DNA from 2 places in the Bacillus cereus group sp. N8 genome. Region 2 is predicted to be linked to the other one. Evidence: riboswitches for the same ligand, from Rfam matches in the RefSeq annotation. Region 2 holds a riboswitch; the other holds the start of a gene.

Region 1 (16,173 bases), on a different contig from region 2:
ATTTAATGGAACATCTGCCGCGATAATCCAACTCCCAGTTGCACTTAATGCATATTCAATTTTAATTTTCTTTGGGCTCTCTCCCCATCCAAAGTACATCCCAATACAATTCAACATTTTAATCGGATTTTTCGTAAAGTCCAGTTCAATAACAACTGGATTACTATCTGGAACATCGATATAATTCACACTTTGTTCATCTATTAAATTAAAACAATTAGCGATATTTCCTCCGTAAGGTAATTTCCCACTTACTTGCTTAACACTATACTTCAGTTGAGCATTTACTAAAATATCATCTTGATTTCCTATTAAATGTGGTTTATTCAGCGTCAAAGGTAACTGAATCCGTAGTGATTCTTCATAAGTAGACTTACAAACATTGTATTGTCCGTTATCTACAATAGTTGTTGAAAGTAAATTTGAAAAAAGGTAGTTACGATGAGAATTGGAAGAAAATTCAATTGCTATTTGTTCACTACTCATCCGGTACGTATCCCAAATCATACAGTTAAATGTATTATAAGCACCTGAACAACGAATTGCTTTTTTCGTTTGTTGTCTACATTGCACTTGAATATCATGAAACGTATTTCCTGAGCTTTCATTTGGTAAATCACTATTCCCATCTACTTCTATTCCATACTGACATCCATCAATAAATATAGATTGAAATACATTTGCGTTAATCCAGCAAGGTGTATTTATATCATCTATATATTCTGTCTTCAAATGTATTGCAGTTTGAAAGTTTTTAATTTGAATAAAGTTAACTTGAAAGAAACTAATATAATCCCATGCTTTTTGACAATAAAAGTGTATAGCCTTACCTTTATATGACGACGTTGCATTTATTATATTTATATTTGAAATAAGAGAGTGATTAGGAACTTCTATTTGTTGTGAACCGGAAACATAAATAACAGATGACTGAAATACTTGATTAATAACTTGAATAGTACCGCCAGTTATAGAAGCATTACTTTGTAACTCAAACACATTAAAATCTCCATCAATTTGCAGCGTTACGGTAGGATCTAACTCTAACCTTACGTTGGATTTAATAACAATCGGCTTCAATATTTTATACGTATTTACCCCTGTAATTCTTACCGTCGAAATTCGGTTCGCTACACAATAATTAATCGCTTGTTGAATCGCTAACGAACTATCACTTCCCGAATTCGGAACTGCACCAAAGCAATCAATATGAACACTATTTTCTGGCGCACACTCCTCTTGTGAAGAAATATATTCTGACAAAATAAATTCACTCCTTATATTGCCTTTTTCATATAATATGTGAGTTCTCTCTTAAAAGTTTGTATCATAAAAAAAACAAACGACCTCCACGGTCATTTGTTTAATTCATATATATCCTTCGTTTCTTCTACCATTTTAGTTAACGAGAAATTTTTTTCCGCTTTTTCTCGCGCTTTCACTCTAATATCATTCACCTTTTCTTCATTTCCTTGTAATTCCTCCAGCACGTCTGCGAATTCGGATTCGCAATATTCAGACACCAAAACACCTGATTCTCCATTTATTACCGCTTCATTTATTCCGCCGACATCTATTGAAACAATTGGCGTTCCTGTAGCCATTGCTTCAATTACTACCATTGGAAACACTTCACGAAAAGATAATAAAAGTAATACATCCATATTTCCTATAAATTCATGTGGTTCTGAAACATTTCCTAACATCTTTACACTTTGTTGTAAACCATATTTTTCTATTTCTTTCATTATAGATTCTTTCTCCGGTCCATCACCAGCAATATAAAACATAAAATCATTTCTCGTTTTTAACACATCTGCAATTTTAACAAATAGTTGATGATTTTTCTCCTTAGATAATCTCGCTAATATGCCTATCCTATAAATAGATTCTTTCTTTCTCTGCTGGAATAAAAACTTTTGAATATCCACACCATTATAAATTGTTTTGATTTTTTCTTCAGCTACACGAATTGAAATTAAATTCTTTCTTTCAGACTCACTTACTGTAATAATATTATTCACGTATTTATTCATGAAATAACGAAAGATCATTGGCATTTTCTTTTCTAGTATCGTAACATTATGTTTCGTATACACAACTTTTATCTTTCTTTTAATAAACTTTTGAAGTAACAAAGCATATAATACCATTCGTAAACTATTTGCATGAATAATATCTATCTTTCGTTTACAAATTTCTTTTCGTAAATCATAAACATTTCTCAAATGATTCCAACGGCTGAGCAAAATGAAATTTTCTTTTTTATTTAGAGATTGATATAATTCCCCATCACCTGCCGCTGTATAAACCGTAATGTTTTCATATTGCAAATTGTTTTCCAATTTACAGAAGTAACTCTCGGCTCCCCCAGTTATCAATTTATCTGTCATCAACAATATATTCATACTTGCGTCTTCCCAACTACATTGATTTTATTTTTTCTATAAGCATGATAAGCATACTTACTAAAATAAAAAAAGGTTTGCAATGAATTAAGTGGTTTTTGTGCTCTTAACAGCTTCCAATATCGGAAGGCCGCCCTTATTTTATTTCTCGAAACAGAATTTGTAACAATCCTATATTTTGCCAATACCTGCTGTATCCCTTTCGCTTCATATCCTTTACTTAACAAGTTCAGCCATAATGCTGTATCTTCTGGCTGCACACTAGGCATTTCAATACAAGGAATCTTCTCACGATCAAGCATCACTGTTAAACACCCAATAATTGTGTTTCCTACTAAATAATGATAATCAACAAATTCTGGTACGTTCACCTCTTTATTCAGGTCATTACTATTTTCATCAATTAAACTATAGGACGTATACGAAAACGCAACATTCGTTCCTTCCATAAATAACAATTGCGTCTCCAATTTATTTGGTAGCCAAATATCATCACTATCTAAAAAGGCAATATACCTTCCTCTCGCTTCTTTAATCGCTATATTCCTAGCTTTAGCAGCACCCCTATTTTCTTCTAATGATAATAACCGAATTCGCGAATCCCCTTCTATCATCTCTTTAATTTTTACAACTGAGTGATCCGTTGAAGCATCATCAACGATAAGCATTTCCCAATTTTCATAAGATTGACTCTGCACAGATGTGATTGTCTCACCAATAAAACGTAAACTATTATAAGAAGGTGTTATTATAGAAACACAAGGCGCCTCGTTATGTACTGATAGACACTTTACCATCTATCATTCCCCTTCCTTCATATGTTGAAATGTACTTCACAACAACTGCTAAAAATAGAAAGAAAGCTTCGTTAATAATAAGTGACAATGACATCATCTGAAATAAAAATGCAATCATAGTCAATAAAAGATATGGCTTTTCACGAAACAAGTTATACTTAGTCAACTTCACCATTAGAATACATAAAAAAGCGCTATATAAAAGGAAACCAATTATACCTGATTCAGATAAAATTTCTAAAAATGTATTGTGTACATATAGTTTTTCATTGTACTGATACTCATAATAATTCGAGAAATTAAAAGCACCGATACCGATATATGGATTAGATAAAAAATATTTAAAAGCAGCTTCCCATAGTGTAAATCTGCCACTCCCATTATCGTGTGAAAAATCAGAAATCCGACCATTCAATATATCATCTAGTTGTCCACCCATTACTACATTCGCTAAACTAAAAATAATAACACTAAATAATACTAAACCCATTATTATTTTTACTTTTTTAGCAAAACTGGACATGCATACATATACAAAAATGACGAGCGCAATTGCTAAAATACCGCCTCTGGAAAAAGTTAATAAACTCGTTGTAACACATAGAATCAACCCTATTACATTGGTGATATTATATAAATTCGTCATATAATACATAAAAAATATTGTATTATAAAAAATAAAGATGTTGGGATCATCTAATAATCCAATTAATCTCGGATATCCTCTATCTACTAATAATCCAGCATAAATCTCTCTCTCTTCTCCGCCATATAATCCAAAATGTTGTAATCCAACTATATAGAGTATGAGACTTACAATATTAAATACTAATCCTACATAGACAATGGCTGACTCAAGTACTACTATTTCGGTGTTCCCCAGTAAATTCCTCATAATAAAATAACATCCTAAAACAAGTAATACGCCAAAAATCATACGAATACTAGCACTTAAATATATAGAAAGAATACCACTTAAACAATAGATGAAATAAAACAGTAAAAATACAACTTCATGAAAATATAGCTTTCGAATATAAAAATCTTTAATTGTTAAACAAAAATAAATGACTAGAAAAATCATATATATCTTCAAGGAAAATCCTATATATATGTTGTATTTACTTAACATAACAAAGAAAGTTAGAAGAAAAATCCATTTTATCGAAATTTGCATATTATTTTCCATAGGCTATATCCCCTGCTTCGTAATATAATCCTTTTCTCGTGTTTTTCTTATAAATGAAAGAATAAGTTTTTTAAATTCGTGATCATATAGGAATATCCCAACTACTACGATTAACGTATTAAGAACAAGTGCAATCAAATTATATGTCTGTAATACATATTGCACTCCAATAAAGGTTACACCAAAATAAATTGTATACGGTATTACAATTTGGAATACAATTTTTGTCCTCACTGTACTTACTGCTATATATCCAATCAAAGCCACTATTTCAAATAAAACCATAGCGTAAGCCGCTCCTCTGACTCCACCAATGCTACTGAAGCTATATAGCATAATTCCTCCAATCACTAAAGCAATACACTGTACGGCAGTTCTCTTATTTTGAAAGCCACTCGTTGTTAAACCATCCGCGATAGCAATATTTAAACTTTGTAATACAATAAGAAAAGATAGTATTTGGAGCGGCTCTATTGCATTATTCCATTCCTCATGAAAAAATATAGAAATAAAATAGGGTGCTAAATTATATAAACCTATCGTCATACATATTCCCACGACCGCCATTGATTTTATTTGAAGCATATTTAATTTCGTATGTTCTTCTAAATTATTCTGATTATAGTGTTTAAAGAGCACTGGAAAAAATGCCCCTGCAATTACCCCTGGCACTTGATATAAAGCCGCTGGCATCCGATAAGCAACCGCGAAAACCCCCACCATACTTAACGGTAAAGTATAATTGAGTAAGATGGGTGCTAATTGTGGCGTACTCATTATTAAAAAACCACTAACAATAAAAGGACCTAATTGCCAAAACAATCCTTTATGAATTGCTACTTTCATATTCATGCTCGTCTTTTTTCTCATAACGTATATGCTAAATAAACCGCCAATCATATAACCAAAAGCATATAAGCGAGCTGTTGTATACACTGGTAACTCTCCGAAAATGCAAAGGCATGTAATAATAATGACAACTGATGCGGATACAACTTTAATTAGTGCTATATATTTCATACGTTCCATAAGCTGAAAATAGGCAATCGCTATATTTTGCCATGTAAGGCCTATTAACATCAGGAACATTATGTTTAACATCATATAAATTAAATTCTTATCCTCATATACATAATGAATGGCTATATAACCAATTACAGAAATAGAAATAAGAAGAAGCATCCTTATCTTTACGTATGAAGATACAACCGTTTCTAAATCTACTCCATCCTTTGCCCCTTCTCGAAGAAATGTATTACTAAGCCCTAAATCTGTAAAAAATAACATTACAAACGTAAATGCTATTGCAACACTAAACATCCCGTAATTTTGGGCATTAAAAAAGTTGGCTAAAGCAATTAAGCTAATGGCTTGAAGAAGATTAGCTAAAATCGTACTATAAAATAGATGTACAATATTGTTTAGAATGGATCTACCCATACCAGTTCTCCTTTGCATGTAACCTACTTATATTTTTTGTATTATTTTAATATTTAAATAAAATTATATTTACTATCTTGCACCATTCCCGTTCAATACAATAAAAACTGTCTTACATAAAATACGAATATCCATTTTAACCGTCTTCAATTCAATATATTCCATATCCAATTCCAACTTTTCTTTCGGATCAAGATTATATCCTCCATTTATTTGTGCCCATCCTGTTAACCCTGGTTTCACTAATAAACGCTCCCTGAATTCCGGAATAGTAGCTTCAAATTTTTTATAAAAATACTCTCTCTCTGGCCTAGGGCCAACAAAAGACATATCACCTTTTAAAATATTTATTAGTTGTGGTAATTCATCAATTCTCGTTTTTCTTATAAACAATCCAACCTTTGTAATTCTCGGATCATTTTCATTTGCCCATTGTGGTCCGTTCTTTTCCGCATCGCTAACCATCGATCTTAATTTAAATAAATAAAATTTCTTTCCTTTGATTCCTAAACGCTCTTGAAAATAGATTGGAGCCCCCGATGTCTCTAAAGCAATCAAAACACAAAAAAACAACATAATTGGTATCGTAAAAAGTAACAATATGAGTGAAAATATAATATCAAACAAGCGTTTAACACTTCGATTCAAAACCTTATCCTTTTCTTGAGCCGGAATAGCATACAACTTCGCTTGATTTGTTTCACGAATCATGGATCGTTACCCCCAAATTCAAGAATATAAAACTATACCAAGTAATTCACATTCTTTCCGCTTTATGTCCGCTATTACTTTTTTCACTGTACGCAGAGAATCTTTCCGCTTTTTGACTGCCAAAATTACTCCATCACATTTCTCCGCAATAATATACGTAGTAGGAAGCTCAAATACTTCGGATGAATAAAAGAAAATGTAATCAAAATCTTCTTTCCACTTAGCAATTACATTATCAAATTCATCCATAGCAACTAAGGGCGTTCCGCTGTGTACTGTTTTTTTTGCAGGAATACAATACAAGTATTTAGACAAATCACTTGAAAAAGTTTCATAATTAGATGGAGGGGAGCTTATTATATCGTTTACTGTTGTCATATGATCACTTTGTAATAGTAGGTGTAGTTTAGGGTCCGAAAAATTCACATCGATAAGTAACACCTTTTTTTTCATTTCCGCAAACACTAGCCCCATATTTACTATAAGCGAGGCAACGACGCCTCTGTCCTTCGTTGAAATAACTGAGAATAGTTGTTTTCCAGATTTTTTCAACTCGTGATATACAGTATAAAACTGCTCTTTCATCAGAGCATCATGCGGATCGAATGGTAGCTTTTTCTTTGTCTTAAACATCGACATGTTCACCTCGATATATAGATGATTGCTTATCAACCTCTGTAGGTTTCTTTTTTCTTTTCGGTTTCATATTTATATGACCAATAACAGAGACTGTCGTTATTTTCTCTAAATCTTGTTCCACGTATATACGTTCATCAAAATAATCTCGAAATATAGCTAAACCTACACCAACAAAAAAACTAACAATTAAAGAGATAGGAATGATAAGTTGAAATTTTGGAAACAATTTCTCCGCTTTTTCCTGTAAGTCTGGATTAATCAATATTTTTACTCCCTGTACATTCGTATATTGTTGAAAGCTTTTTTGAGATTGTTCTGCCAATGACTTTACAATTTCTTTCACGATTTTAGGATCCGAATCTTTTACTGTAACAGTAACAATTTGTGAGTTGTCCGTATTCACTACTGAAATTTTTTGTGCTAATTCATAGCTTGATTGTTCTAATTTCAAAGTGTTTTTTACTGTCGAAATAATAAGTGGACTTTTTAAAATGTCAACAAACGATGTTACAAGTTGCTTATTTTCTTGTGTTTTATTCGCTGTATTTTCCTTATTAAACTCATCTAAATTTCCAACAAGAATTTGCGCTGAATATTGATACGAAGGCTTTAGCACATACATAGAAATAAGAACTAGAGAAACGGTTAAACAACACATCGTCAAAATGATCGTTACAAATCTTCTTTTCAATAACTGTTGAAAATCTTTTATACTCATTTCTTGCTTCAATTATTTCACCGCCTTTGTCTGAATAACATCCTGCACATCATTTTCTACAAATAACTCTTTCCTCTCTCTATCAGCTCGTTTTGTTACATACTTTCCGACTCTAAATGCAAATTTTTCTACAAATACATACGAAATCATTGCTAGTATAAGCGAAAGAATAAGCGACAAAATTAAAACAATAGGTAACGGTAATATTTCATGGAGCACGTATATAAGAGAAAATAAAGATATGATATGGTATAAATAAAGACTGTAAGAAATCTTCCCCAAATATAACAAGTATTTATTATGCAGCAAGGACGACAAAGTTGATACTGACAAGCTTAATATGACAAATAGACATGCGCTTATCGCTACTACGTAGTCTCGAAATATAAAATTATTGAGCACTTTAATTTCTCCAATAAGCCCTTCATACATATAAAGTAAAATCGCAAATAAAAACCATGTAATTTTCGTATTTTTAGTACACTTACTATAAAAAGCTATTAAATTATTTTTATACTTCGCAACTAGTGCTCCTAGTAAAAACAGCACTGTGTAATGCAACGTTAATACATAGCTTGTTAATGTTAAACTCGAGCGAAATAAGAATAATATCACGACAGAACATATACTAAAACTAAACAATGATAGTAATGAACCCCTTACTGTTTTTCGTAAACAAACCATCAAAACTAACGGAAAAATTATAGATATTCGCATTTCATGTACAAGTGACCAAATCACACTGTTATATGTATCAGTATTATATTTCCCAACCAATAAAACATGCTGTGCTATTAGACTTGAAGAACTTTCAATCGTCCATGAGCGATTAAACCATTCGCTTAAATAAGAAATACCATATTTACTTATTGTAGTCTGGCATATAATAGCTATGACTATTGCCACAATATACGGAATATATATTCTGCATATACGTTTTAGAAGGTATGATCCATAGCTACTATATGTTTTTTGAATAGATTCATACAAAACAAATCCACTCAAAATAAAAAAGACAATAACTGATTCGTTACCACTACTAAAAATAAGACGTGCAGGCGTTTCTTTTAATAGATATACAACAAATGGTTTATTATCTTCATAACTGTAATTTTGAAATGCTGAGAAAATCATCAAATGATGACCAATCATTACTACCAATGAAGAAATTCCTCTTATAGAATCCAGTTCTTCATGCCTTTCCATCGTTTTACATCAACTCCTAATGAAATGATAATAATCATTTCAAAGCGACATCTTTATTCATATTCCTCTCCTTTCTTTTCATTCCAATTTTTCATATTAAAATGATTTTATAGTATAAATTTGAGTGTATTGTAACATTTTTTGTAATATTATGAATAGTTAATCTTTAAAATTGGCATATACCAATTTCAACCTCGAAAAATGGGTAATATTGTTAGAAAAACATTATAAAAATACCTTGCATATTTACAAAATTAAAGAGAGGAATAGTGTTTTTCAATATAAAATAAAAAAGATAGCCTTTATAGGCTATCTTTTTTATTTTATTTAATTACTGGCACCACTATATGCTACATGTCGTTTCTCAATTCTTTCTTCAATTTCTTTCATATTTTCTTTATTATTTAATAGTGATTGTTTATTTTCAATTAATAATTGTTTAAAAGATTTTCTCACTTTTTTTCTCATTTTCATTGTCCTCCTTGGGGGATGGTTTATATAAAAGATAAAGAATTATCTGGTTGTTCTTATAATAATTGATTGTTGTGAATTCTATTTGAACTTCATATGAAAATTACGTTTATTTTCTGACAACTTTGTGAACAACGCAAAAAAGAGATCATCCTAAAACCATTTTGAAGTTGCTTCATTTAATTATATAAATTGCTATTTTCGTCATCTTATATCGATTTATCTTGTCGAAATATTTATATATTTCAAGATGAATTCTATATTATCCCATTCACTAAGATACTGTTTTCCAAAACAAAAAAAGAAGGTGTCACCTAGTCAACGTTCGACTCATGTAACATCCCTCTTTCCAAACTATTTATAGCATATTGATTAATATTTCAGGTCTTCCCCAATTCATTTCGTTACAAACAAATCGTAGTTTTTCTTCGTTCATTGTGTGTAACCCTTCTTCTATTGAGCATGAAATTGGAACTTCACAATGAATTTGCGCTAATTGTAAAGAGATATTTAAGTTCTCTAAATCACTTTCAATTTTTGTACGCTGTGCTTTCGTTAATGATGCTATATTTTCTAGTACTGCCGATACTGTACCATGTTCTTGAATAAGCTTATACGCTGTTTTTTCACCAATACCTTTTACACCTGGATAATTATCACTTGTATCTCCCATGAATGCTTTTGCATGGACAATTTGCCAAGGTTCTACACCTTTCTCTTCCATGATTTTCTCCGGTGTATAATACTCATAATTTCCAATTCCTTTACGAAGAAGCATAACTGTAACGTTCTTTTCAACAAGTTGAAGTAGATCTGTATCTCCAGTTAAAATATAAACTTCCGCTTCGTTACAATATTGTTTTGCAAGTGTACCGATACAATCATCCGCTTCATAACCTTTCATACCGATGACTGGAATAGATAATTTCGCAGTCATTTCTTGCACTAAATCAAATTGTGGAATTAATTCTTCCGGCGGTGCTGCACGATTTGCTTTATAATTCGAGAACGATTCTGTTCTAAATGTCGTACTTCCCATATCCCAGCACGTTACAATGTGTGTTGGCTCAATTGCTTGTGTTGCCGTTAATAAATGCTTCATATAACCATGAATCCCATTCGTTGGGGTACCATCTTGTCTCTTCATAAATTGTCCGTAGACACTTGTTGCGTAAAAAGCACGAAATAATAGTGCCATACCATCAACTAATAATACTTTTTTCATAATACCTCTCCTACTAACAAAAAATAATAACCTCACGTTATCACGTAAGGTTATATATAGATTACCATTCTACGTTTTTGTTCAACTTTGTCTATTATACATTGTTTTTTTATATTTAGCATCATTAACAAATTAAGACGTTCTACCACAACAAGTATGAAGTATTCCTGAATACGTATTTTTACCTGTCGAAACAACTACAGCTTTTGCAGTTCCGCCAACAATATAAGTACCTTTGAAACATACATTTTCAAGTTCAAGTGGATTATAGTCTTTCATCCGTTTTAATGGAATAAATCGTTTACGTTCTAGATGATAGCAGCTTTCAAATTTCTCAATACTAGCATCGTTTCCTGTCAGCATAGATTCATTCACTAATAAATCATTTGCATAAATAATACGTACATCTGCTGGTACTGTATCGCCCTCTGAAAGAAAAATCATATCTCCAGGTACAAGCTCTTGTACTGGTAGCTTCATCATTTTCAATTCATTGTTTAGCCCTGTTAGGCTAGATGCTTCTACTCTAGAAACAGTAACTGTTTCACATTGTAATTCATCACGTGCATTTTGTTTTGAAAGACCTGGAATCATTTCACTTAGCTTTATCATCACTTCCGCAATACGCGCTCTTTTTGAAATTAATTCATTTCGGCCGTATACTTGAATTCGTTTTTGTGCTTCTTTCACAGATAGTCCGTCTCTTGTTGTTTTAAAATACGCAAATACAGATTTTACATCTCTCGTTGCAATTTCAATTAATAAATCTTTATTTTTTTGGAGCATTATTTGTTCTTTTATTGATTTTTTACTTAGTTTATATGACGTGTTACCCACAGTTTTGTTTGCATATAACATATTATCGTCTCCTCCTTTAAACATAGGAAGAAACGCTTTGTTTCTCAATTTATCCACTTTAGCGTGAAAGTATCTAGTGCTGGAATACTCAAATAAACGCTACATTATGATAAATATAAAGGGAGGAACAAGTCGTTTCCTGCCTACATCATATATTTTTGATTTGAAGCATATGGGTAACGGAACCGAGTCAGAATTTGACATGCTCCTCACCTCCTCATTTATTTTTTAGTTATAATCTATACTATGAAATTACTCATAGCTTTGTAACAAAAAAGACCCTTACTCATAAGAGAGCAAAGGTCATTGCATACACAAATAAGCGATTCCTAATATAATTAGAAATCTACGGACCTCTCCCTCGTCGAGTTTTAGCACTGTATAGCATAGGTTCATTACCAGCTACGTTAAGAAAAACCTTAATTCGATCATTCCTGTTGACCCATTGGCGTCTCTCGACATTTTTGGGCAGTAGCATTTCTCTATACAGGAGCCTCACCTAACAGAGACTTATTTTAATTACATAGAAAATGTTACTCTTATTTAAAATAGATGTCAACACTTTGCATGGGAATTTTTCCTTATTACAACAACTACCTCTCATATACACACTATTTCTCTTTCGACTAATTAAATGAATCAAGCACACATTTCAAAATTAGCAAAAATAAAAACCTTACGTTTAAACGTAAAGTTTTTAATAAGTTATACAACCAGCAATTACAATCCCAATTGAAAGCGATAAAAACATAAGAAAAAGACCGACTGCTTGATTATCTTCTTCGAGACTTTTATTTATATTAAAGCGTGGTGTAAGCCACTCAGCTAAATAAAAGACGATAATTTGAGCCAAAATCCCAACTGCTCCCCACCAAACCATATCAAGAAGTGAAATGGAATTAGCGGCTGTCGAATATAAAACAATAGCTAACCCAAGTAGTCGTCCTCCAAGTACATAGCTTACCGCCTTATTTCCTTGGGCCATTAGCTTAAATTCTTTTACTTTCGTTGTTACTTCCATTAGGAAAAGACCAATGCATAAAAGGCCTAGTGTTACTGCTAAATATAATAAAAAATTAATCATATACTTTCCTCCTTTTTTATACCTACCGGTAAATAGTACGATTCATTCCCCGTAATTTTTTCCCCCGCACGAATACCGATACTACTCGCTTTTCCGGCAATTAAAAACGAACCAAACACATACGACAGTTTCTCCATCCCTTTTTCTGTTTCCAAGGATACGACTGGAAGTTCTGTATACTTTTGAAATATCGGCAGTGACGCTTTATATGTTTGGTGTGCATTTTGAAGCATAATATGTTCGTCCTTATCGCGAATGGTAATTGTGTCCCCTTCTCTACCAAATGAAGGTTTTTGAACGAAAGAACCTTTTCCTAAAAATAAATCTGGTTCTAAATATGTAGGTAACATATATTCTTTAATCCACTGTTGTTCCTCATTTGTATAAAAGGCCTCTTCTTCTGCTAATCCCCAAATAAGACACTGAACTGATTTGGGCTGAAGTAAAAATGCTGACAATGGATTTATTATAAAAAGCTTTCCGGCTTTTACAAGTTGCAACAGTTCCACACCTACCAAATCTCCTGTTTCAGGATCTTGATCCTCAATTAAATCTTCTATCGGATATGTTTGGCGATATAACACATCAATCTGTACTCCATCCCTATCCACTAAAGCATCTTTTGTAATTCTAAGTTCTGACATTGGCACTACTTTATTCTCAACATGGCATAACTGACTCAAATACACAGTCGTATTCCAATCCTCAATATGTTCATGATGTGCTGTAAAAACAACATTTGGGTTGTCTATTCCCTTTGTCGCTTCCATTACGGCTTTTGTAATACCAGAAGATAGTAATCGTTCTTGATCCGAGTTTGGATCATCATAGCCTAGTTTCTCGCAAACTTTTCCATTCATTTGAAAGCATTCCATAATAAAAGTTGGTGTATCACTATTAAACTCAAGCATTTTAATTTGGTTATCATCTGTTAAAACGAAATCAAATCGCGAAATAACAGATTCAGGATATAATCCTTTCATTCTAATGAATGATAAGCTCGCAGGAGGAAACCCAAGTTCAAGAAGCTGTTCGTCACTTAAATTACGCAAAAGTCTAGCAGTCTTAAAAAATATTTTCCCCATTCGTTCAGTTGCTAATTGCAATTGTTTCATAGTCTGATTTGTTATAGAGAAAACATGAAACAGACTATACTCACATTCATATAAATCCGACCAAAAATTCGGATATTTCAAATAAAACTCTTTTCTATCTCTTATGTATTGCGACATATTTTAGCCCCCAAATCCTCCCTTTGAACCGCTTCCAATTCCACCTTTAAATTCCGCAGACGATTGATAAGATTTAAACGCCGATGAATTTTTAAAAGTGGATTTATTTTGATAGTAACTCCCACCATAGAAGTAATGCCCACGATAACCTGAACTACTATCATCACACTGCCATACCCCAAGTTCATCATCCCAATCCCAATCTGAACAACTATTATCATTCGGTTTTGGGGGAAGATCTTGTGCGCAGCCAAATAAAGTGCCAGTCATTAAAGACGTTACGACACCGCCTACTAACCATTTCGTTTTTGTCACCTTCGCACTCCCCTTTTTAAATTCTATTCCTATTATATAAGATAGCATGATAAAGTAGAAGAAAAAGGAAGAAGAGGGATAAAATGCGCTTAGAATATCGAATTAACGATGAAACGAAAGGGTATCCTGCTTTATGGAACTACGCAAATATTTCTAATTCTGAAATCATCGCACGCATGACTTGTGAATATTTTATAAAAGATAAAAATACATATGTTGTTACTGCAACTTCAGTAGATTCAGACGGAACAGCAGTTATATATATTCAAAAAGAAGAGTTTGCAAATGACCCTTCAGACCCTATATACTCCCACATCGGTTTTGAAGTTAGAGAACTACGTGAAACGAGTTCATGCATAATAGATAGTAAAGATATATGGAACTATGAAGAAATTTTACCATCTCTTCATTCAGATATTATATATATTCAGCGCGACGGCATGCATATGGAGTTCACTTTAGATTCAAGAGAGATTGATGAAGACAGAAAGTGCTATATTTATTATGGAAACTTCACAGGTGAATCCAGATAAAGTAGATATATTTATACAACAAAAAAACCTTACGTATAAAACGTAAGGTTTTTATTTAGCCCCACATATGCCGTTCTCTCTAGATGTCCATAAACCTGCTCTCACAGGTGGATGCTCTCACAAATGTTTGTAACTTCCTTCTTAAAAAGACGGCATGTTAGCTACATTTAAATATTGAACTTCCATATTAAACTTATTGGTTTAAGACATGCATAAGCTACGTACACCGTAGGAATTTTATATAATGTTAGTTGAAATAAGACCCCCGCACGTGCCGCTCCTCGTAAATGTCCAAAAACCCGCTACTCGCAGGTGGATGCCCTCACAGTTACCGTACATCTTCCTCCACAAGGAAGGCTTGATGATGGTCGCTAAATATTGAGCTTCCGTATAACTAACATCGGTTTTAGACATAAATAAGTTACGTACACCGCAGGATGTATTATTTACTTGTCGTTATATTATCACATTGTTTCCAATGTGTAAAATACAAAGTTTTTCGAGCAATCTCTTGCTTGTGACCTTATTTTAATACAAATTATTTTTGCATGCAAGTGATTAATCTTCTTCTTTTGCAATTTGATTTTCTGAATAAGAAATCCAATCACTCCAGCTACCTGCATACAATTTAATATTTTGAAAACCAGCTAATTTTAATGCAACTATATTTGGGCACGCTGTAACACCAGAACCACAATATACGATTGTTTCCTTCTCTTTATCGAGATTTTGGAAACGTCCTTGCTGTTCCTCGTTGTTTTTAAAGCGTCCTGATTCTAAAATTCCATCTTTCCAAAAATAGTTTACTGCTGTTGGAATATGCCCTGCCTTCGAATCAACGAGTTCTTCAGCACCAGCATAACGTTTTGACTCTCTAGAATCAATTAACGTAATATCTGTACCTGCATGAATATTCTCTTTGACCGTGTCCATCGTTACAAGCATATGATCTTGTATATTTGCTTTGAATGCTTTTCGTTTAGCAACAGGAATTTCCGTTGTTATCGGTAGTCCATTCTCTTTCCAAGCTGGAAATCCGCCATCTAATATATATACTTTCTCATGTCCTACATAGTTTAATAACCACCAGAGACGAGAAGCATTTGCACCCGCTTCACTGTCATATGCAATTACTGTCGTATGTTCATCAATACCAGCTTGCGAAAGCTTGTCTGCAAACTCCTCAATATTTGGCAACGGATGGCGACCACCATGTTCTGTTACAGGACTTGATAGATCTAAATTTAAATCAAAATATAACGCATGAAGAATATGTTCTTCCTCATACTTTTCTCTACCCCAATTAGGATTCGCTAAATCAAAACGACAATCGATTATACGGACGTT
Region 2 (16,173 bases):
CTGCTCTGCAACTTGCATTGCAACTTGCTCTCCAATTCCACTAGAAGCACCTGTAATGACGATTACTTTGTCCTGTAAACGTCCCGTCATTGCTGTCACCTACTTTGCATAATAAATCAATTGTGGTGAAGATTCATCAATCATCACTTGTTGATTATATGCTAAAAAGTCTAATTGTCCAACAGTTTCTGAGATAGTAAGTGGCAATTGCTCTTTATATAATACCGGAAATAGTTTTACACATACTTCAAATGCTGTCATTGGCTTTTCCTTTAATAGCTCCAGCACTTTAAAAGCACGTGTCTCTTGCTTTTGTAATCTTGTTTCAATAAGTTGTTTCACATTCAGAACATCTTCCCCATGCCCGGATAAAATACGTGAAATATTCATTTCACTTAAACGTTTTAACGTTTGATTATACTGCAACAAAGGATGCGCTCTTTCTGTTTGCCCTTCATATGGTGGTTCTAATATTGGATTTGAAGAAATATGACTAATGAGAGCATCTCCACCAATTAATATTCCATCTGATTCTCTATATAATGAAATATGAGTAGAAGCATGACCTGGGGTTTCAATCACTGTAAATCCAGGTAACGAATCTATACGATCTCCCTCTCTCACGGTATGTGTTAACGACCTATTACAAGAATATTTAAGTGTCTTCGTCGTCAATAATGCCTCACCATTCAAAAATGCTGCTGGAACGCCGAACTGCAAGGCCGTCTCTTTAAAAAATTCATGATACCTCTTTAAAAATTCGGCATTCTGCGTGATCCAAGGTTCATTCCAAGGATGTCCAATAATCTTTACTTTTTCAGAAAATGTATTTAAAAGTCCACAATGATCCGCATGGTGATGCGTAATAACTACCGTTTCAATATCTTCTATCTTATACCCTAATGCACCTAATTGGCTTTCTAGTGCCTTCTTTGCTTCTTCTGTATTTGTCCCTGTATCAATTAACGTTAATGCTTCTCCCTCAACTAAAAACACATTCACTGTCTCAACTGCAAATGGAACAGGAATCTCCATTCGATGAATCGCCGTCATGCTTAGCCCCCCTGTCTTTTTCCGGTTCAAAAATGAATACCTCTTCAGTTTACAACTTCCCTATAAATTTGTCATTATTTTCAGATAAAAAGAGGTGTTTTCCATAAAAAAACGAATTTATGTACATTTATAAGTATTTCTAACCAAATTTAAAGGAGGAACATCATGTCTATTCAAAACATTTCCTTTCTCGGTGCAGGCTCTATTGCCGAAGCGATTATTGGTGGTTTATTAAACGCAAATGTTGTTAAAGGGGAACATATCACTGTAAGTAATCGTTCTAATGAGACAAGATTACAGGAGTTACGTAAAACATACGGTGTCAAAGGTACACATAACAAAAAAGAATTACTTGCTGATGCAAATATTCTTTTTCTAGCTATGAAGCCAAAAGATGTCGCAGAAGCGATGATTCCTCTTAAAGAATACATAAATAATGACTTGCTTATTATTTCGTTGTTAGCAGGTGTTTCTACTCATTCAATTAGAAACCTACTTCAAAAAGACGTTCCGATTATTCGTGCGATGCCAAATACATCTGCGGCTATTTTAAAGTCCGCTACTGCTATCTCACCTTCAGAACATGCAACGGAAGAACATATTCGCATTGCAACATCGTTATTTGAAACAATCGGTCTCGTCTCTGTTGTAGAGGAAGAAGATATGCATGCTGTCACTGCATTGTCTGGAAGTGGACCAGCTTATATTTATTACGTAGTAGAGGCGATGGAAGACGCCGCAAAAAAAATTAGTTTAAAAGAAGATGTTGCAAAATCACTTATTCTTCAGACGATGATTGGTGCTGCTGAAATGCTAAAAGCAAGCGAAAAACACCCTTCTATTTTGCGAAAAGAAATTACTTCTCCTGGCGGAACTACCGAAGCAGGTATTGAAGTGTTACAGGAGCATAATTTTCAACAAGCATTAATCTCATGTATTACACAAGCAACGAAACGATCACATGATCTTGGAAAAACATTAGAAAAAATAGCAGAAGAAACATAAAAAACGGAGCTCAATTTTATTTGAGCTCCGTTTTTATTTTAATCATATGCTTCTAGTTATTACTCTTACCAAAAATCTCTTCTTGCAGACGACGACCTGTTGGTGTTGCTGCAAGTCCACCTTCTGCTGTTTCACGAAGTGCTACTGGCATCGTTTGTCCAATTCTAAACATCGCCTCAATAACTTCATCACATGGAATTGTACTAGTTACACCAGCTAATGATAAATCAGCTGAAATCATCGCATTCGCAGCTCCTGCTGCATTACGTTTTACACAAGGTACTTCTACAAGCCCTGCAACAGGATCGCACACTAAACCAAGCATATTCTTTAATGAAATTGCCATCGCTGTAGCTGCTTGATCTGGTGTTCCACCAGCCATCTCAACTGCGGCTGCCGCTGCCATTCCACTTGCTGAACCTACTTCAGCTTGGCAACCTCCTGCAGCGCCGGAAATACAAGCATTATTCGCAACAACCATACCGAAAGCTCCTGCTGTAAATAAAAATTCAATCATTTCTTCGCGTGTCGGCTGTAATTTTTCTTGCAGTGCAAAAAGTACACCTGGCACTGTTCCAGCAGATCCTGCTGTTGGTGTTGCACAAATGATTCCCATCGCCGCATTTACTTCATTTGTTGCGACAGCTTTACTCACTGCGTCCAAAATCGTATCTCCAGATAAGCCTTTTCCACTCTGCATATACGCTTGGACTTTCACAGCATCCCCGCCAGTTAAACCAGTTGGTGATTTTACACCACGAATACCGCGTTCTACTGCTTGCTCCATCACGACTAAATTCTTTTCCATTCCAGCAATTACTTCTTCACGTGTGATACTTCTTGTTTCCATTTCACATTGAATCATAATTTCTGCGATTTTTACATTTTGCTCTTTAGCTTGCGCCACTAGTTCCGCTGCGTTCCGAAACATGGTGTGTCCCCCCTGCAATTAATCCATAATAGTTACTTGACAAATATTTTGTTGCCCATTTATTTCCGCGATTACTTCATCTGCTAATAATTCATCTGTTTCAATGACCATAAGCGCTCTTCTTCCTTTTTCTTTACGAGAAACACTCATTGTACTAATGTTAATCTCATGCTTAGCAAGAATTGAAGCTACAGCTGCGATAGCACCGAAGCGATCATTATTTACAATAAGTAGTGCTGGACTCGTGCCTGTTAATTGAAGATCGAATCCGTTTAATTCTACAACTTCAATTTTACCGCCACCAATTGAGCAAGCAACAACTTCAATTTCCTCTTCACCTTTATACAGACGAATTTTCGCTGTATTTGGATGCGGAGCATTTGCATCTTCTTCAATGAATTCCACTTCAATCCCGCGTTCTTTTGCAATATCTAACGCACTTGGAATACGTAAATCATCTGTTTCAAATCCTAGTATTCCACCGATTAGCGCTACATCCGTACCGTGACCACGGTATGTTTTTGCAAATGAACCATATAATGAAATGCTAACTCTCTCTGGCTCATGACGAAACAACTGACGAGCAACTTGCCCCATTCTTGCCGCGCCTGCTGTATGTGAACTTGATGGGCCGATCATAACTGGACCAATAATATCAAACACTGAGCGATACTTCATCATAACTCCCCCTAAACCTCTATGAAAAAATTATTTTCTACTATTCTATTAAGCTACCGAAACGGTTGCTTTTCCAGTCGTACCACAAATTTGTTCCGTTGTACGAATTGGATAGTTTTTGAATAACAATGAACCAATGTATCTTGAAATAATACCAGTTATAATAATAAATACGAAACTTAGCATTACCTTCATTTAAAAATAATATAAGATAATCCACAATAAAGTCTGGTAGCAATCCAAAGTTTAACACAGAACCCCTTACAAGCATAGCATAAACAAGTGAAACTCCCATTGCTTTCATACCTTTTGGTGCTTTAAAGCTAAAGAGTGAAAAAAGACTTAGTACAAATAATAGTAATATCCTTTTATAATCTCTATGTTGCTCTCTCTGCTTAGTCAACTTCACTTGTTAAGACAAATGGCTAAAACGCATGTAGCCTACAATAAATTATAATCTGCCCTCATTATAGCTTGTTTTTAATAAAACGCTTACTTTTAATGAATTTTAAAAGTTCTGAATAAAAATCTTTTTTTGCTATTTGTACCACTCGTAAGTCGTCTGACTTATATAACAGTTTTTCTAGATAATCGGTATTATGTATTTTCATCCTATATCTTCACTTCTTTAAAACTTTCTGTGTCATCCAATATAAACATAAAATTATAACAGTTTTATTTTAAAATTTTTTTAGAAATAAAAAATGGCAACCTTTCGTCACCATTTTTTCACAACATTATTATCTTTCTACTGGAAATGATTTTAAATCCGTAGCTATTTCTGTATTAGAAAATAGCTCTCTTGCCTCTTTCAATAATTCCTTATATGTATCTCCTTGATAACGAGAACTAATATGAGTCAATATTAATCGTTTTGCATTTGCCTGAAGTGCAATACTCGCAGCTTGCTTAGATGTGGAATGAAAATAGTCATACGCTTGTTGTTCATCTTCTGCCGCAAAAGTTGCTTCATGAACAAGTACGTCTGCGCCTTGTGCCAGCTCTCTACTCGCTTCACAGTATCTTGTATCACCTAAAATGGTAATAATTCTTCCCTTTTGAGGTGGACCGATAAAATCTTTTCCATTTAGTATCGTACCATTTTCTAACTCAACTACTTCTCCATCTTTTAAACGTTTAAAGAGTGGACCGGGTTTCACACCCATCTCCAGCAATTTATCGACTAAAAGAGCACCTTGTATATCCTTCTCTACAATACGATATCCAAAACATTCAATACCATGTGACAATCTTTTCGTTTCCACATAAAATTCATTATCTTCAAACACAGTACCTTCTTCTGTTATCTCAACAATTTCAAGTGGATATTTTACATGTGTCGTACTTACTGATAATGCTACTTCAATAAATTGTTTAATTCCTTTTGGCCCGTATACTGTTAACGGTGTTGTTCCACCTTGAAACGAACGGCTTCCTAATAAACCTGGCAATCCAAAAATATGATCGCCATGTAAATGCGTAATAAATATTTTTTCAATGCGTCTTGGGCGCACAGATGTATGTAAAATTTGATGCTGAGTCGCTTCACCACAGTCAAATAACCAAGTCTGTCCTCGTTCTTCTAACAATTGCAAAGCAATTGCCGAAACGTTCCTTCCTTTCGAAGGAACACCTGCACCAGTTCCTAAAAATACAAATTCCACTTTCTTTCCTCCAGCTCTTTATATAATCTATCTCTCATCTTACGGAATGTTATTTCAAATGGCAAATTGAATTTGCATAACCAATCATCTAGACAACTATATAACACGAACATTATAAATAAAAAACTTAACAATCGTTCGTGTTTTGTAGTAGAATAATACTATCACATTTCAAGGGAGCGTTTTATTATGAAAGAAGTATTTCGTTTACAAACTGATTTTTCATCTTCATTTGATCGCTGGGTAAGTTCTTTCGTTTCTGATCACCCAGCACAACTAGAGTGGACGACTTTAAAAGAATTAATTCATGAATATACAACATCTCATACAAATGAGACGTTACCAACATATATTTCTTCAGCTTTAACATATTACGCACAACGCGTTTCAACGACAAATAGTTCAGAAATTGTCATTTTTGAAAATGCTACAATTTCATAATCTATAATAAAAAGCACTGTAATCAGTGCTTTTTATTTATGTTCATTAAAGTATTTATTTTCCCACCTTATTTCAAAAATACTCCTCTTATTTCCTACTATATAGCCATCATAAATCTATTTAATTTTTCAAAAAAAAGATATTGACACTACAAATTTACAGTGCTAACATTCAACATGTAATTGAATATGGTCTCTGTTAGGTGAGGCTCCTGTATAGAGAAACGCTGCTGCCCAAAAATGTCGAGAGACGCCAATGGGTCAACAGGAAAGGTCGGAATGAAGGCCTTTTTTAACGTAGCTGGTTTCAGTACCTATGCTATACAGTGCTAAAACTCAACGAGGGAGAGGTGCGTATGTTTTGTCATACACAAAAACTGTTTTTATCTATGTTTACTAACAGTCTTTGTTGTTGACTCTTTTTGACTACGAATTCAGACCTTTACTCGTTGTGAGTAAAGGTCTTTTTATGTCTTTATGCACCTTACTATGAAACAAACATAGCATATTCAGAAACTACTAATTGTACGGAGGTGAGGAACAGTGACAAGTGATGATTCGGCCCAGATACCCATATGTTTTACGTTAATTTTTCACCATGTAGGTAGGAAAGAAACTGTTCCTCCCAATTTTAAATAGTCGAGTAACAGATTGTTTCCTCCTTCATGAAAAAGGAGGAACTACCAATGTTAAATTTAAACAGACAAGAAACGAAGCATGCTTACAATCGAGATAGCATGCAAACAAATAACAAAGTATTAGTGGAAGTTGCAACACAAGATATAAACTCTGCATTAAAACTTCTAGAAACAACAGAAAATGGACTCTCGAAACAAGAAGCGTCTCGTAGACTTTCTTTATATGGTCCGAACGAAATTGCTCATAATAAATCATTGCCGTGGTACATTCAATTTCTGCTGGCATTTAAAAATCCATTTATTTTTGTTTTATTAGCTCTTGGAGCACTCTCTTTTTTCACAGATGACATACAAGGAACAATTGTCGTATCTGTAATGGTACTGCTAAGTTCAACGATTCGCTTTTCACAAGAATTCCGCTCTCAAAAAGCCGCAGATAAGTTAAAGGCTATGGTTCGAACAACCGCGAGCGTCTTTAGAATAGATGGATTTGTACACGAAACAAAAAACGTAACGAATTTAAATCGAAATTATACAATAGAAATTCCAATTGAAGAACTTGTACCTGGCGATATTATTTCACTTTCAGCCGGTGACATCGTTCCAGCTGATGTGCGTATTTTATCAGCTAAAGATTTATTTGTTAATCAGTCTTCATTAACCGGGGAAGCACTTCCTGTAGAAAAATACGAAAACTGCTACCATACAGAAAATAAGCATATGTTACCGAAAAATATGAAAAAAAATTTCAATCCACTCGATATGGAAAACCTTTGCTTTATGGGTACGAATATTGTAAGCGGTAGCGCAAAAGCTGTTGTCGTTTCAACAAGTACCGATACGTATTTCGGCTCTTTAGCGAATAAAGTAATTGGACAGCGCACAGAAACAAGCTTTGATAAAGGTGTAAACAAAGTAAGCTGGCTCTTAATTACATTCATGCTTATTATGGCCCCCATTGTCCTTCTTATTAATGGATTCACAAAAGGTGACTGGCAAGAAGCTTTCTTCTTCGCTATCGCTATTGCAGTTGGTCTTACACCTGAAATGTTACCAATGATTGTAACTGCTAATTTAGCTAAAGGTGCTGTTAACATGTCTAAGCAAAAAGTTATTGTAAAACAGCTAAATTCTATTCAAAACTTAGGTGCGATGAACATTCTTTGTACAGATAAAACTGGAACTTTAACAGAAGATAAAGTTGTCCTAGTTCGTCATTTAGATCCTAACGGAAATGAATGTGATCGTGTATTACACTTTGCCTATTTAAATAGCTTCTATCAAACGGGATTGAAAAATTTAATAGATAAAGCTGTTATTGAGCATACAGAAGAAAAACAAAAGTTCGACCCTTCAACGTTTCAAAAACTAGATGAGATTCCATTTGATTTTGCTCGCCGTCGCATGTCCGTCATCGTCAAAGATATCTCAGGTGAACATACAATGGTTTGTAAAGGTGCCGTAGAAGAAATTTTATCAATTTGTAATTACACTGAATCGAATGGACAGGTTGTTCAACTTACCGAGGAAATACGTTCAAATGTCAAACAACTAAGCGAGAAATTGAATGGCGAAGGTATGCGTGTGATTGCTGTAGCCTATAAAAAAGATAGAAAACTAAATGATAAAGAGTACGCTGTAAAAGATGAAACTAATATGATTCTCGCTGGATACATTGGCTTTTTAGATCCACCGAAACCATCTGCAGCTGCTGCTATTCAAGCATTACAGAAACATGGTGTACAAGTAAAAATTTTAACTGGTGATAATGAAATTGTTACAAAAAAAGTTTGTAAAGAAGTGGGATTAAATATTGGAGAGCCTATCCTTGGCTACGAGATCGATCCTTTACCAGATAAAGCATTAGCAAAACTAGCCGAAGAAACAACAGTGTTCGCAAAACTAAATCCAATGCAAAAATCTCGCATTATTCGTGTCTTACAAGGGAACGGTCATACAGTAGGTTATATGGGGGATGGTATTAACGATGCCGTAGCACTACGTGATGCTGACGTTGGAATATCTGTTGATACTGCAACCGATATCGCAAAAGAGTCTTCCGATATTATTCTGCTTGAAAAAAGTTTAACTATATTAGAAGCTGGTATTTTAGAAGGACGCACTACGTTCGGAAATATTTTAAAATATATTAAAATGACGGCTAGCTCAAACTTTGGAAATGTATTTAGTGTGTTAGTAGCGAGTGCTTTCATTCCCTTTTTACCGATGCTTGCCATTCACCTTTTAATTCAAAACTTGCTTTATGATATTTCACAGCTGTCTATTCCATGGGACAAAATGGATAAAGAGTTTTTAGAAAAACCGAGAAAATGGGATACTGCAAACTTACGGAACTTCATTATTTGCATCGGTCCAATTAGTTCCATATTTGATATTATCACATACGTAATCATGTGGAATGTCTTCGGTGCAAATACACCTAGCGAACAATCGCTATTCCAATCCGGTTGGTTTGTCGTTGGGTTACTAACTCAAACATTAATTGTCCACATGATTAGAACACAGAAAATTCCGTTCATCCAAAGTACTGCATCAATACCAGTTCTCTTATTAACCGCTTGTATTATGGCAATGGGAATTTATATTCCGTTCTCACCACTTGGTGCAGCAGTTGGTTTACAAGCATTACCACTATGCTACTTCCCGTGGCTAATAGGAATATTATTAGGTTATGCTTTCTTAACACAATTTCTGAAAAGAGTTTATATTAAAAAGTTTCATAGCTGGTTGTAAAAATAAGAATGAGTGGGTACTCCCCACTCATTCTAAAAAACATAACACGTACTTATATGTACGGAGGTGACCATGATGGTATGGTATGACATTGTATTAAGATTATTGATAGCAATCATTGTAGGAGCTTGCATCGGAATGGAAAGACAATGGAGACATCGAATGGCTGGTTTGCGGACAAATGCTCTCGTATCACTTGGTGCCTGTATATTTGTTTTATTATCCGTCATGCTTGATCATGATGCTAGCCCATCACGTATCGCTGCCCAAGTTGTTAGTGGGATTGGCTTTTTAGGAGGCGGCGTTATTATCCGCGACGGTTTTAGTATTAGAGGACTAAATACTGCGGCTACTTTATGGTGCGCAGCTGCTGTTGGCACTCTTACAGGCGCTGGCTTCCTTCTTGCAGCTATATTAGGTGCAGCCGGCGTTTTACTAGCAAATATACTACTTCGCCCAATCGCTCTCTTTATGAATAAAAAATCAAAAGAAGAATCACCTGAACAAACAAACTACTTCCTTTCTCTTACTTGTTCAGAAGAAAATGAAGCACATATTCGTTTTTTACTTATGCATATGGTAAGTACAGAGGGTCTCGGTTTAAAAGAGTTATATAGTGATGATGTAGATTCTAATCAAAAAGTCTGTATACAGGCTACATTACATTGCAAGACAAATGCGGCTATCTTAATTGAAAAAATAGTAAGTAGAATGTTATTAGAATCTGGCGTTACTGCTGCTGGGTGGAAGACTTCTTTAGATTTAGAAGCGAGTTAAATATGAAAGGTGCCATGATATTTACTGCTTCATGACACCTTCTACATAAACTTATTTTCTAACTTTTGTTGAAACGACTTCTCTTGCTTACGTAGTAGTTGACTACCTCTCTGTAAAAGCGATGTTCCATACTTATCATTAATTTGATCAATGACAGCAAGTAGCGGTTCTTTTTTCGCATCCTCTTCAAATGAAAACAAATCTAATTGTTTCACCGATTCTGTCTTCCACTCTATTTCAGTAGCTGTAACACCTAGTAAACGAACGGAATCACCGTCCCAATGTTGCTTCCATAAACGGGATGCTGCTTGAAAAATATCGCATTCTTCCCAAATCGCATTTTTCAATTGCTTACTCCGTGTTACTGTTCGCCTATCATGGTATTTAATCATAATTTGTATATTATAGCTGACAAGGGTTCGCTTTTGTAACCTTTTACTCACTGACTTTGATAAACGTTCTAACATATCAAGTAATTCTTTCTCTTCATCCATATCCTTTGAAAAGGTCATCGAATTACCGACACTTTTATGCTGTCCCATTTGACTCGGATCAACTTCCCTATCATCCATACCTTTTGCACGTCTTTGTAAATCAACACCGTGCTTTCCAATTTTAGCGCGAATGATATGCTCGTCTCCCTTTGCCAATTGTTCAATTGTCTGTATATGAATATCATTTAATTTTTCAGCTGTTTTCTCTCCGATTCCATGCATCTCTGCAACTGATCGTGGCCAAATAATTTCTGGAATATCACGTTTTCGAAGCACAGTAATACCAAGTGGTTTTTTCATATCTGAAGCGGTCTTTGCTAGAAAAAGATTTGGAGCAATTCCAATACTACACGGAAGCTGTAACTCTGTTAATAACGCCCCTTGAATCATCTTTGCTATTTCAAGAGGCGAACCGAGTGCATAGCAATCTGTAATATCTAAATACCCTTCATCTATCGAAACTGGTTGTATTTTTTCTGTAAAACGGGAAAGTATTTGAAACATTTGAAATGAAGCTTCGCGATATAGTGTAAAATTAGGACGCCTCACAACTAATTGCGGGCATAATCGCTTTGCTTCCCAAAGGGGCATCGTCGTACGTATTCCATATGCTCTCGCTTCATAACTACATGTTATGATAATCCCTTTTCTCTCTTTTTCATTCCCCGCAATCGCTAATGGCTTTCCTTGTAATGATGGGTCATGAGCAATTTCGACAGATGCGAAAAAACAATTCATATCTACATGTAAAATAACACGACCATTTTTCGGATACATTTCTCGCATAATACTCATCTCCTCCAAAGAACATCCGTTCCTTTATTATATCAAATTCATGTACAATATAATAATTACTTATTCTTTTTATCCTTATTTTTGCTATACTTAATACGAAGTATGGATATTATTGTAAAAGGAGTGACTTATTATGAAACCAAATAATAAGCTCAACTATACATTCGTTATTATTATTTTAATTATCTTAATCAATTATTTGCTACTTCCGATGTTCAATATTAATGTGGCTGGACTCCTTCCTCGTTTACTTAGCATCGCAACAACTTATGTACTCCCATGGATTTTCTTATACTGGCTTATCCGTCTTGTGAAAGCAATTGAATCAAAATAAAAAAGCGTGTAAATCACAATTGATTTACACGCTTTTTCTAGTTAATTACTTCGCTACTTCTTCAATAATAGCTACAACTAACTCTGCTGTTTTCGCTAATTCTTCAACAGGAATTTTTTCATTTGTTGTATGAATTTCTTCATAACCAACTGCTAAGTTAACTGTTGGGATACCGTGTCCTGCGATTACGTTCGCATCACTTCCGCCACCACTTTGGTGAAGAGAAGGTGTACGGCCAATGTTTTCAGCAGCGCGTTTCGCAACTTCTACAACGTGATCTCCATCAGCAAACTTAAAACCTGGGTACATAACATTTACTTCAACGTCTGCATGGCCACCCATTTCTTTTGCAGTTGTTTCAAATGCTTCTTTCATTTTTGCAACTTGCGCTTCCATTTTCCCATTGATTAAAGAACGAGCTTCCGCAAAAATTTGAACATGATCGCAAACGATATTTGTTTGTGTGCCACCTTCAAAACGCCCAATATTTGCAGTTGTTTCAGAATCGATACGACCAAGTGGCATCTTTGCAATTGCTTTTGCTGCGATAGTAATTGCAGATACACCCTTTTCTGGTGCTACGCCAGCGTGCGCTGTTTTCCCACGAATAATCGCATTCACTTTCGCTTGTGTTGGCGCTGCAACTACGATTTCACCAACTTTTCCATCGCTATCTAATGCATAACCATATTTTGCTGTAATGCGCTCGCGATCCAACGCTTTTGCACCAACAAGACCAGATTCTTCTCCAACTGTAATAATAAACTCAATTTTACCATGAGGGATGTTTTTCTCTTTTAAAACACGAATTGCTTCAAACATAGATGCTAAACCAGCTTTATCATCCGCTCCTAAAATAGTAGTCCCATCTGATACGATATATCCATCTTTAATAGAAGGCTTAATTCCATTACCAGGAACTACTGTATCCATATGAGAAGTGAAATAAATTGTATCAACACCGTCTTTTGTTGCTGGTAAAGTACAAATTAAGTTACCTGCACCATGACCAGTCACGCCCATCGTGTCATCCTCAAATACTTCTACACCTAAAGCAGTAAATTTCTCTGTTAACACTTTGCAAATTTCTGCTTCAAATTTTGTTTCAGAATCTACTTGTACTAACTCCATGAATTCATTTACTAAACGTTCTTGATTAATCATAAGACTGCGCCTCCTGCACTACCATTATGTATGTAACAATATTAATTATAACAGAATTTCGCAAAAGTTTCGAAATACAAGACAAAAAACAGATGGTTCACACATCTAGATACCATCTGCTTTCTATTACTCGTTTAACAACACCCAGCGCATATGATCTTCCCAAACACCATTAACCATTAGCATTTTTCGAGATACACCTTCATATTGAAATCCTATTTTCGTCACTACTTGTATAGATGCTAAATTACGCGGCATGATCGGTGCTTCTATACGATGTAAATGAAATTCTTTAAAGGTAACTTGAATTGCTTTTCTAAGCGCTTCTGTTGTATAACCTTTATTCAATTCTTCCTTATCTAATTTATAGCCAAGTACACAAGATTGATAAATTCCGCGAACAATTAGATTAAATGAAATACATCCAATAATTTTTGTATCATCACCCTTTTTAAAAATCCACAGTCTGATGATTTTACCTTCCGCGAACTCTTTTCTATCCTTTTGTAACTTTTTCTTTTGATAATCTAACGTGAAAAAATCCTCTGGTCTATATTCTTCCCACGCTTTTAAAAACTCACGATTTTTGTCGTAATATTGAAGAACTTTTTCCGCATACGACTCATCAATTTCTCTTAAATGTAAACGCTCTGTTTCGTATATTTTCATCATCGTATCTCCATTCTTCATGCTTGCATAACAAAAACTAATAATCTACCTTTTAACATATTCTCTACGTATGCTCAAATTTCCTGTAATATTTTGCACCCCCCTCCCGAATTTTGTCCTTTCTCTCCCCTTGTCCATAATTTCATTTCTCGTTACAATGAAATTGTACTGATTTGCAAGGAGGTTTAACTATGCATAAAAAAGCTCAAAAAATTATGGTTTATATAATGCTAATTTCTATGCTTGTAACAACATTACTTACTGGCGCAAGTATGTTTTGGTAAAAAGGACGATTCACTCGTCCTTTTTTTACTGCTTACACATACAAAATAGACCATCTCGAAATCGAGATAGTCTATTTTGTATTGAACATTTTATTTTATATATAGTACAACTGCTACAATGCTAAAGGAAAAAGCCATTACAAGCGCTATTACAAAACTTGTATATTGTTTCTGCTGAAATGCCCCAATAACAAAAGTAAGATTGAGTAATGCCATAAATACAATCGCTACAACGTAAGAACATATATTAAAAGTTGCCAATATGAATGTAATAACAAATAGAAAACCCACAAAAAACTGCATATAAGAAATTTTCAGATTCAAGTACATATAAGCAACCCCTTTATCTATTTTTACCCCGATTTGTGTGGGCTAATAATCAGCGGGGAATAACCTCCCACTGATTAAAGTTTCACTTTATCTTTCTATATTTTCATTAACGCATGGTTATGTACACATGTCAAGACAACTTATAATAAAAGAAAAAGCCAACTTTTGTGTCGACTTTTTCATATGCAATGGCACCTTTTTCTTTTGCCAATTGCTGAAATGATTTTTTCGATTTCACAATCCATACTTTCGTTCCAATCGGAATACGATCAAATAAATATTCCACATCGTTTTTCTTCATTCTTATACATCCTTGTGAAATATACTTTCCAATTGAACTAGGTTGGTTTGTTCCATGTATTCCATATTTACTCCCATCAGTTCCTCTTGCATTAAATCCAATCCACCTTGATCCAAGTGGATTTTTTGGTGATCCACCTGGAATATCCTTTGCAATATAGTACGGATCCTTCGCCTTCATTACAATATCAAAAGTTCCTTCTGGGGTTAATTCATTCGTTTTTCCTGTCGCTACTGGAAAAACCTTTTGGATTTTCCCATCGTCAATATAAGCTAACTTATTCGTCGCTTTATTTACAATAATAAAAGGATCTCCTGTACGCGGATTATCACCAAGAGGCCAGATCGGTGATAAAGAAAGACATAGTATGAAAGAGAGAAGATACGGCATATGTAATTCCTACCTTCTATATAAGTTCTTTTATATTATCCTTTCCCTTAAAGCGACTTTTAATGAGTAAATATTGCTCCATTTCATACACAAGTTGAACAAGTTTCGCACGTATCTCAAATTCTTCACGTGTAACTGGCAATGGCATGTCTCTAAATAATTCTCGCATTTCTTGAAGCTGTCTTAAGGAAATAACCCCAGTACTCTCCGGGCTAATGGCATTTCCAATGTTTTCAACAACATCCGCAATCATGTCAGCTTGTTCATATGTCCATGATAAAGAAGCTGCTAATGGTATCATCCGCTCTAAAATTTCGAACTGTTGCATGCGCATATTAAAATAACGATAGTAATAGCCATCTTCTCGCATAAATGCATTCTCAAGTTTCTTAAACGATAAATCCCTTGCTTCATTTAGCATATTTTCAGTTTCAATAAGTTCCGCCCCGCTCCAACTACTTTCTCTGTTTCGTAAATACACGACCATTTCAAACAAAATTGTTTTAAAATTACTTTCTATTTTATCCTGATACTCTTTTAGCTTATTTTCACTACTTGGCATATACATATTCACTAATAAAGCCACGCTAATCCCTATCGTTAATATCGCAATTTCATTTCCAACAATAAGCCATGTAATTTGTTTCAATGAATATAAATGCATCACAATAACTGAACTCGTGACAATACCTTCTTGAATTTTAAGCATAACTGCAGTCGGAATAAATGTAAGTAATAATATGCTAATTGCAAGTGGTGTATATCCAATTGTTTCAAAAATACAAAACGCGAATACCATTGATAATACACAAGCTAAAAAACGATGTAACGACACTTGAAGTGATTTACGTTTCGTATTTTGTACACATAATATAACTAAAATACCCGCTGAACTATAAAATTCTAACCCTAATAACTGAGCAATAAAAACTGCGGCGCCTGTCCCTATTGCTGTTTTTACTGTACGGTATCCAATTCTGAACATAGCATTGCTCCTATATGTATAAACGTATTTACAGTTAGTATAAAAAAAGGATGACACAATGTCATCCTTTTCTACCTATTATTCACGTAACCTTGACATATTACAATATTTTTTGTAAAAATTGTTGCGCACGCTCACTTTTCGGTGCTGCAAAAAATTCTGCTGGTGCACTATCTTCTACAAGCTTTCCACCATCTAAAAAGAGTACGCGGTCTGCTACTTCTTTTGCAAATCCCATTTCATGTGTAACGATTGCCATTGTCATTCCTGTCGTAACTAATGATTTCATAACTTCTAACACTTCTTTCACCATTTCTGGATCTAGCGCAGAGGTCGGTTCATCAAATAACATAACTTCCGGTTCCATCGCTAGTGCCCTCGCAATTGCTACACGTTGCTTTTGTCCTCCTGAAAGACGATTGGGATATGCATCTTTCTTATCTAATAACCCTACTTTTTCTAAAAGTTTCTCAGCTTTTTTTTCAGC

What was found. Region 2 has a riboswitch for magnesium ahead of mgtA (magnesium-translocating P-type ATPase). Riboswitches for the same ligand answer to the same signal wherever they lie in the genome.
Positions count from the first base shown of each region.
Region 1: linked by a shared signal. The riboswitch ahead of JDS80_RS05325 (P-type ATPase actuator domain-containing protein) and the one ahead of mgtA (magnesium-translocating P-type ATPase) in region 2 are both predicted to bind magnesium.

Region 1 covers NZ_JAEHBK010000002.1:237,804-253,976, forward strand. The annotation lists gene JDS80_RS05270 (glycoside hydrolase family protein) at 1-1,263, opposite strand, end outside; gene JDS80_RS05275 (glycosyltransferase family 4 protein) at 1,356-2,408, opposite strand; gene JDS80_RS05280 (glycosyltransferase family 2 protein) at 2,405-3,205, opposite strand; gene JDS80_RS05285 (O-antigen ligase family protein) at 3,180-4,394, opposite strand; gene JDS80_RS05290 (oligosaccharide flippase family protein) at 4,398-5,834, opposite strand; gene JDS80_RS05295 (sugar transferase) at 5,907-6,545, opposite strand; gene JDS80_RS05300 (CpsD/CapB family tyrosine-protein kinase) at 6,564-7,184, opposite strand; gene JDS80_RS05305 (YveK family protein) at 7,171-7,914, opposite strand; gene JDS80_RS05310 (acyltransferase family protein) at 7,915-9,108, opposite strand; gene JDS80_RS05315 (FbpB family small basic protein) at 9,436-9,576, opposite strand; gene JDS80_RS05320 (5'-3' exonuclease) at 9,938-10,804, opposite strand; gene JDS80_RS05325 (P-type ATPase actuator domain-containing protein) at 10,937-11,662, opposite strand; M-box (ykoK) riboswitch at 12,011-12,176, opposite strand; gene JDS80_RS05330 (DUF350 domain-containing protein) at 12,360-12,746, opposite strand; gene JDS80_RS05335 (glutathionylspermidine synthase family protein) at 12,743-13,978, opposite strand; gene JDS80_RS05340 (hypothetical protein) at 13,982-14,293, opposite strand; gene JDS80_RS05345 (hypothetical protein) at 14,377-14,826, shown strand; RNA gene ssrS (6S RNA) at 14,881-15,064, opposite strand; RNA gene ssrS (6S RNA) at 15,086-15,268, opposite strand; gene JDS80_RS05360 (sulfurtransferase) at 15,385-16,173, opposite strand, start outside.
Region 2 covers NZ_JAEHBK010000001.1:343,168-359,340, reverse strand. The annotation lists gene JDS80_RS01940 (SDR family oxidoreductase) at 1-90, opposite strand, end outside; gene JDS80_RS01935 (MBL fold metallo-hydrolase) at 100-1,053, opposite strand; gene proI (pyrroline-5-carboxylate reductase ProI) at 1,219-2,058, shown strand; gene sdaAA (L-serine ammonia-lyase, iron-sulfur-dependent, subunit alpha) at 2,111-2,989, opposite strand; gene sdaAB (L-serine ammonia-lyase, iron-sulfur-dependent subunit beta) at 3,008-3,667, opposite strand; gene JDS80_RS01915 (hypothetical protein) at 3,708-4,070, opposite strand; gene rnz (ribonuclease Z) at 4,408-5,331, opposite strand; gene JDS80_RS01905 (DUF3932 family protein) at 5,521-5,772, shown strand; M-box (ykoK) riboswitch at 5,960-6,127, shown strand; gene mgtA (magnesium-translocating P-type ATPase) at 6,458-9,163, shown strand; gene JDS80_RS01895 (MgtC/SapB family protein) at 9,239-9,940, shown strand; gene JDS80_RS01890 (DNA polymerase IV) at 9,982-11,220, opposite strand; gene JDS80_RS01885 (hypothetical protein) at 11,363-11,563, shown strand; gene JDS80_RS01880 (tripeptidase T) at 11,609-12,727, opposite strand; gene JDS80_RS01875 (GNAT family N-acetyltransferase) at 12,854-13,399, opposite strand; gene prli42 (stressosome-associated protein Prli42) at 13,588-13,680, shown strand; gene JDS80_RS01865 (DUF3894 domain-containing protein) at 13,771-14,010, opposite strand; gene JDS80_RS01860 (L,D-transpeptidase) at 14,141-14,701, opposite strand; gene JDS80_RS01855 (aromatic acid exporter family protein) at 14,718-15,686, opposite strand; gene JDS80_RS01850 (amino acid ABC transporter ATP-binding protein) at 15,787-16,173, opposite strand, start outside.